Regions from separate parts of the Pseudoalteromonas sp. T1lg10 genome, predicted to be linked through region 1. Evidence: predicted binding sites of a transcription regulator. Region 1 holds the regulator's gene; the other holds the start of a gene.
The links. Region 1 encodes NrdR, which represses ribonucleotide reductase genes. Its sites were predicted from a motif close to AAACACNANATNTNGTGTTT; they were not measured.
Positions count from the first base shown of each region.

Region 1 (3,419 bases):
CATTGGTAGCGATACTGTCGCCAAGCGCTACGTCACTCATGTCCAAGTTGTCACTTTGTACGCGCACGCTTAAGTCGCCATCAACCAAGGTCAGGGAGCTGAGCGTGCCCGTTGCTTCAATAATGCCTGTAAACATGGCTATTCTACTCTAAGTTGTTCTAAGGTAAGGCGAATATCCTCACCAACTGGGGTCATATCGCTAAAGTGCAGGGTTGGCACTTGAGTCATGGCCGTAAAGGGGCCCATAGTTAACAAGCCTTTGGCATCACTGCCCATTAATTTTGGCGCAATATAAACAATGTAGCTATCAATAAGTTGCTGCTGCGCCATGGCACCGGCCAGGGTCGCCCCCGCCTCCAACCAAACTGAGTTAATATCGCGCTGCGCCAGCTCCGCCAGCAAGGCGTCGAGATTAACCTGGCCATTTTCAAGGCCTTCGCACATCAACTCGGTTACATTGTTGGGCCACACGGACTGTTTATCAAGCTCTTTGCGCGTCACACTGGCTGTGCGTGAGCGCACTAATAATATCTCGCCGGGCTGTTGAAAAAGCGCTAAATCCGGGGTCAGCCGATAACGGCTATCTAAGATCACCCGCAGCGGCTGGCGCACCTCCGGCAGCACATACTCGGCCAGTTGCGTGTCGTCCAAACGCACATTGAGCTTAGCGTCATCCACCAGCACGGTATCGGCGCCACTTAAAATGGCACAGTGCTGGGCGCGAAACGCCTGCACATCTTTACGTGCCTCGGGGCCGGTGATCCATTTACTCTCACCATTAGCCAGGGCGGTTTTACCGTCCAGGCTGGCGGCCAGCTTACAGGTAACATAGGGGCGCCCGGTGCGCATGCGCTTTAAAAAGCCGAGGTTTAGCTTTTCGGCTTCATCGCCAAGCAAACCGGATGCGACTGCTATGCCCGCCTCGGCCAGCATCTTCATGCCGCGACCACTGACCTGTGGATTAGGGTCTTGCATGGCGCATATGACTTTTGCCACCTTGGCTTTGATCAGGGCGCCGGCACAGGGGCCGGTACGGCCGGTATGGCTGCAGGGTTCCAGGGTTACATAAGCGGTAGCGCCTTCGGCCTTGTCACCGGCCGCCGCAAGTGCATGCACCTCAGCATGTGCTGTCCCCGCTTGTTGGTGAAAACCTTCACCGATAATCTGACCATCTTTAACCAGCACACAGCCGACATTGGGATTGGGTGTGGTGGTGAATCGACCTAGATACGCCAGCTCAATGGCCCGGTGCATATAACGCTTATCGTCCGCACTGAAGATCATCTTAGTCTCCTAGGCGGGCGATTTCTTCACCGAATTCACGGATATCTTCAAACGAGCGATAGACAGAAGCAAAGCGCACATAAGCGACCTTATCCAGACCCTTCAACGCTTCCATAATGCATTCGCCTATCAGTTGTGAGCTGACTTCACGCTCGCCAGTGGCGCGAATTTGCGATTTAATTTGATGCACCACCTCATCGATTTGTTCTGTTTTTACTGGTCGACGTTCGAGGGCGCGATGCAGGCCATTTTGCAACTTGTCTTCATTAAAGGGCTCACGGGAACCATCACGCTTGATCACCCTTGGCATCACTAATTCCGCCCCTTCAAAGGTGGTAAAACGTTCGTGACAGTCATTGCATTCGCGACGACGACGAACCTGGTGGCCACCACCGACCAGACGTGAGTCAATTACCTTGGTGTCTTTAGCGCTGCAGAAAGGACAATGCATAGTGAATGGGGTTCCTGTAGATAACAAAAAGGCCGCAAGCTACTACATCGTGTTTACTGTGCACATTAGCACCCCATAAACACGAAAAGGCCGCAAAAATTGCGGCCTTTATCATACACAAACATTTGTGTAATAGCTATTTCACACTGTTATGCGTAAACAGGGAACTTAGCGCAAATTGCTTTCACTTTTTCTTTCACTTGTGCCTGAACATCAGTGCTTTCGATATTGTCTAGTACGTCACAGATCCAGCCAGCTAGCTCTTTCGCTTCGGCTTCTTTGAAACCACGGCGAGTGATAGCCGGAGAACCGATACGTAGACCAGAAGTTACGAACGGTGAACGCGGATCGTTTGGTACCGAGTTCTTGTTTACCGTGATGTTGGCATTGCCAAGGGCAGCATCGGCATCTTTACCTGTGATGTCTTTGTCGATCAGGTCAAGAAGGAACAGGTGGTTGTCGGTTTTGCCCGAAACTACCTTGTAACCGCGCTCTTGTAGCACTTCAACCATGGCTTGAGCATTAGCAACAACCTGCTGCTGGTATGCTTTAAATTCAGGCTGTAGCGCTTCTTTGAAAGCAACCGCTTTAGCCGCGATTACGTGACATAGAGGACCACCCTGGCCACCTGGGAATACGGCGCTGTTTAGCTTTTTGTAGATCTCTTCGTCACCACAGTTAGAAACGATTAGACCACCACGAGGACCAGCAAGCGTCTTGTGCGTAGTGGTTGTTACCACGTGCGCATAAGGCACTGGGCTTGGGTATACACCAGCGGCGATAAGGCCAGCAACGTGAGCCATATCAACAAACAGGTAAGCACCTACTTTGTCAGCGATTTCACGGAAACGTTTCCAATCAACGATACCTGAGTAAGCAGAGAAACCACCGATGATCATTTTTGGCTTGTGCTCAAGCGCTAGCGCTTCAACCTGATCGTAATCGATTTCACCGGTTGCTTCGTTTAGGCCGTACTGAATAGCGTTGTACATTTTACCTGAGAAGTTTACGTGCGCACCGTGAGTCAAGTGACCACCGTGTGCCAGGCTCATGCCTAGTACGGTATCGTGTGGCTGAAGTAGTGCTTGGAAAACAGCGGCGTTTGCTTGTGAGCCCGCGTGCGGCTGTACGTTTGCGTATTCGGTGCCGAATAGCTCGTTCGCACGGTCAATAGCCAGTTGTTCAACCACGTCAACATGCTCACAACCACCGTAGTAACGCTTACCCGGGTAGCCTTCTGCATATTTGTTAGTTAGCTGTGAACCCTGTGCTTCAAGTACGCGAGGGCTACAGTAGTTTTCTGATGCGATAAGCTCGATGTGCTCTTCTTGGCGAGCTACTTCTGCGTTCATCGCATTAGCTAATTCTGGGTCAAAGTCTGCAATGTTCATGTTACGTTCTAACATGCTGTCTCCTAGGTGCAACGTGATTGTCGATATGAAAGGCCGCTATTGTACGCTTAAACGGCGCGTTTGCCTATTGGCTAAGGTTGAGCTTATTTAAACAGGGATTGAAATTTTTTCACAGCCCTAAAAAAATGATATTTTTTTATCTAATACATAAAAATTTAAAATAAATTAACCGAAAGTCATTTTATTACTAATGAAAAAATCGACTCTTTAGAATTAAAGCCGGTAATTTATCACTGTGGTCGATTAAACGCCCAGCAATCACATGCACCACC
Region 1 is NZ_PQBV01000004.1:556,812-560,230, reverse strand. Features, by position in the region: gene C2M17_RS04915 (riboflavin synthase) at 1-136, opposite strand, end outside; gene ribD (bifunctional diaminohydroxyphosphoribosylaminopyrimidine deaminase/5-amino-6-(5-phosphoribosylamino)uracil reductase RibD) at 139-1,284, opposite strand; gene nrdR (transcriptional regulator NrdR) at 1,286-1,735, opposite strand; gene glyA (serine hydroxymethyltransferase) at 1,885-3,141, opposite strand; gene C2M17_RS04895 (error-prone DNA polymerase) at 3,335-3,419, opposite strand, start outside.

Region 2 (3,419 bases), on a different contig from region 1:
ATAATGGCCGCTGTTGGGAAGTCCGGGCCTGGAATATATTCCATCAGCTCGTCAATGGTGGTTTGCGGCTCTTTGATAAGCGCTAAACAGCCGTTGATCACTTCGGTTAGGTTGTGCGGCGGGATATTGGTCGCCATACCTACGGCGATACCCGATGAACCATTAACCAGCAGGTTAGGTACCTTGGTCGGTAATACATCGGGGATCTGCTCGGTGCCGTCATAGTTAGGCACGTAATCAACGGTTTCTTTTTCTAAGTCGGCTAATAACTCTTGGGAAAGTTTTGCCATGCGTACTTCGGTGTAACGCATCGCCGCCGCCGAGTCACCATCCACGGAACCAAAGTTACCTTGGCCATCGACCAACATATAACGCAGTGAAAACGGCTGCGCCATACGTACTATGGTGTCATATACGGCACTGTCGCCGTGCGGGTGGTATTTACCGATGACGTCGCCCACTACACGGGCAGACTTTTTATACGGTTTGTTCCAGTCATTGCGGAGTTCATTCATGGCGAACAAAACACGACGGTGTACCGGCTTTAGGCCGTCACGAACGTCGGGAAGCGCACGTCCTACGATTACACTCATGGCGTAATCCAGGTAGGAATTCTTTAACTCATCTTCAATATTAACCGGAAGGACTTCATTGGCGAGATCAGTCATTGATATCACTTTCCTTCTTATTTGCGACAGGGTGTAATCGGCACGAGTTTAACTCGGCTTATCACCTGCCCCATTGTCGTTATTATCTCAGCCCATGCTATCACATAATTTTTATTTTTACAGGCGCTAAATCTTTGCGATTTCACAAAATCCCCCCGTATAATGGCCTCAGACGAACGAGGAAGTTTTTTATGACCGAACATCAAAATGTAGATACGGATGAAATTGCAAAATTTGAAGCCATAGCACAGCGCTGGTGGGATCTCGATGGCGAATTTAAACCCTTACACGAAATAAACCCCCTGCGCCTGGACTTTATCGCCCAACATGCCAACGGCCTAGCCGACAAAGAAACTCTGGATATAGGCTGTGGCGGTGGCATCCTCGCCGAGAGCATGGCCAAACTCGGGGCCAAGGTCACCGGCATAGATATGGGTCGTGAGCCACTGAATGTAGCCAAGCTCCATAGTTTAGAGTCTGGTGTTAAAGTCGATTACCAACAAATTACCGCTGAGCAATATGCGGCGGAGCATCCAGAGCGTTTCGATATTGTGACCTGTATGGAAATGCTTGAGCATGTGCCGGATCCGCAATCCGTGATAGCTAGCGCTGCCGCCCTTGCCAAACCCGGTGCCCAGGTTTATTTCTCAACCTTAAATAAAACCGCCAAGGCCTATCTGTTTGCCATTGTTGGCGCCGAGAAATTACTTAAACTTGTGCCCGAGGGTACCCACGACCATAAAAAGTTCATTCGCCCATCGCAGCTTATCCAATGGGCTGAACAGGCCGGGCTCAAAGTTCGCCACAGTGCCGGGCTAAGCTACAACCCACTGACTAAACAATACACCTTAGGCCAGGACCTAGACGTTAACTACATTTTGCACTTTGAAAAGCTGGCGTAACGCAAGTGTAGCGAATCCGCCTGGCGTTTTTTAAAACTGCGGATACACTATATCTGGTGGTTTGTTATTTTTTAAACACCAGATATAGTGCGCTGGTAAGAATTAGCGTGATGAAAAGATGGTCGACTTGATGATAAAAAACCCAGTCGGTTAGACTTGGAAAAAATCATTAAATTTGTGTTTTTTGACGTTGCTTTTCGCTGACCGACAGAGTTAAAAATGTTTGAAGGTTAACGGTCACTAACCGTGGCGACTTATCCACAGATTGTCACAGTTTGCACCTCTTGCAAATACACGCAGACCCCACTATCTTGTGAATCACAATGATGAAAACACCATATCTAGTGTTTGAATCTTATACAGCTCTAAATGCTTGGTGGCCGTGGGCGATGGCGCAAAGCGAAGGTATGCTAAAACGTAGTAAATACATCGCCTGCAATAGCTGAAAAAGATACTTTTAACAGCTGTGCGCTAATACAACTAATTATAATTACGGGCAATAACTATGACTCAACAGTTATCTGTTAGCAAACGCGATGGACGTAAGGAAGCGTTGGATTTAGATAAAATTCATCGTGTCATTACTTGGGCCGCTGAAGGGCTCAATAATGTATCTGTATCTCAGGTAGAACTTAAGTCCCATATTCAATTCTATGACGGCATTCGCACCGAAGATATTCACGAAACGATTATCAAATCGGCGGCGGACTTGATCTCTAAAGATACGCCTGACTACCAGTATTTGGCGGCGCGTCTGGCTATTTTCCACCTGCGTAAAAAAGCCTATGGTCGTTTTGAGCCACCTAAGCTGTATGATCATGTTGTTAAGCTCGTTGAAGACAAGCGTTACGATCAGCATTTAATGACCGACTACACTCAGTCGGAATTCGAGCAGATGGATCAGTTTATCGACCATAGCCGCGATTTAAACTTCAGCTATGCTGCCGTTAAACAGCTGGAAGGTAAGTACCTGGTACAAAACCGCGTCACCGGCGATATTTATGAAAGCGCCCAGTTCCTGTATATCTTGGTTGCTGCCAGCCTGTTCTCAGATTACCCCAAAGAGACGCGCCTTGATTATGTGAAGCGTTTCTATGATGCGGTGTCTTTGTTTAAGATCTCATTGCCTACGCCTATTATGTCGGGCGTGCGTACACCAACGCGTCAGTTCAGCTCATGCGTACTGATCGAATGTGCCGACAGCCTGGATTCAATTAACGCCACTTCATCGGCGATTGTAAAATACGTATCTCAGCGCGCTGGTATCGGTATCAACGCTGGTCGTATTCGCGCCTTAGGTAGCCCAATTCGCAACGGCGAAGCCTACCACACAGGCTGCGTACCTTTTTATAAGCACTTCCAAACGGCGGTTAAAAGCTGTTCGCAAGGCGGCGTACGTGGCGGTGCCGCGACTCTGTTCTACCCGCTTTGGCACCTAGAGGTTGAAAACCTACTGGTACTTAAGAACAACCGTGGTGTTGACGATAACCGTGTACGTCACCTTGACTACGGTGTGCAGTTCAACAAATTGATGTATACCCGTTTGATCAAAGACGGCTTTATCACCCTGTTCAGCCCATCGGATGTACCGGGTCTTTACGATGCCTTCTTTGAAGATCAGGAGCTGTTTGAAGAGCTTTACGTAAAATACGAGCAAGATGAGTCTATTCGTAAGAAGCGTATCAAGGCCATTGAACTCTTCTCGATGTTTTTACAAGAGCGTGCCAGCACAGGCCGTATCTACCTGCAGAACGTTGACCACTGTAATACTCACAGCCCGTTTGATGCCAAGGTTGCACCGATACGCCAGTCTAACCTGTGTCTGGAAATCGCTTTACCAACCAAGCCA
Region 2 is NZ_PQBV01000001.1:60,295-63,713, reverse strand. Features, by position in the region: partial or broken gene gyrA (DNA topoisomerase (ATP-hydrolyzing) subunit A) at 1-668, opposite strand, end outside; gene ubiG (bifunctional 2-polyprenyl-6-hydroxyphenol methylase/3-demethylubiquinol 3-O-methyltransferase UbiG) at 860-1,570, shown strand; gene nrdA (class 1a ribonucleoside-diphosphate reductase subunit alpha) at 2,076-3,419, shown strand, end outside.
Region 2: nrdA (class 1a ribonucleoside-diphosphate reductase subunit alpha) is a predicted target of NrdR. The motif match lies at 1,901-1,920, and genes of this name have one in related genera.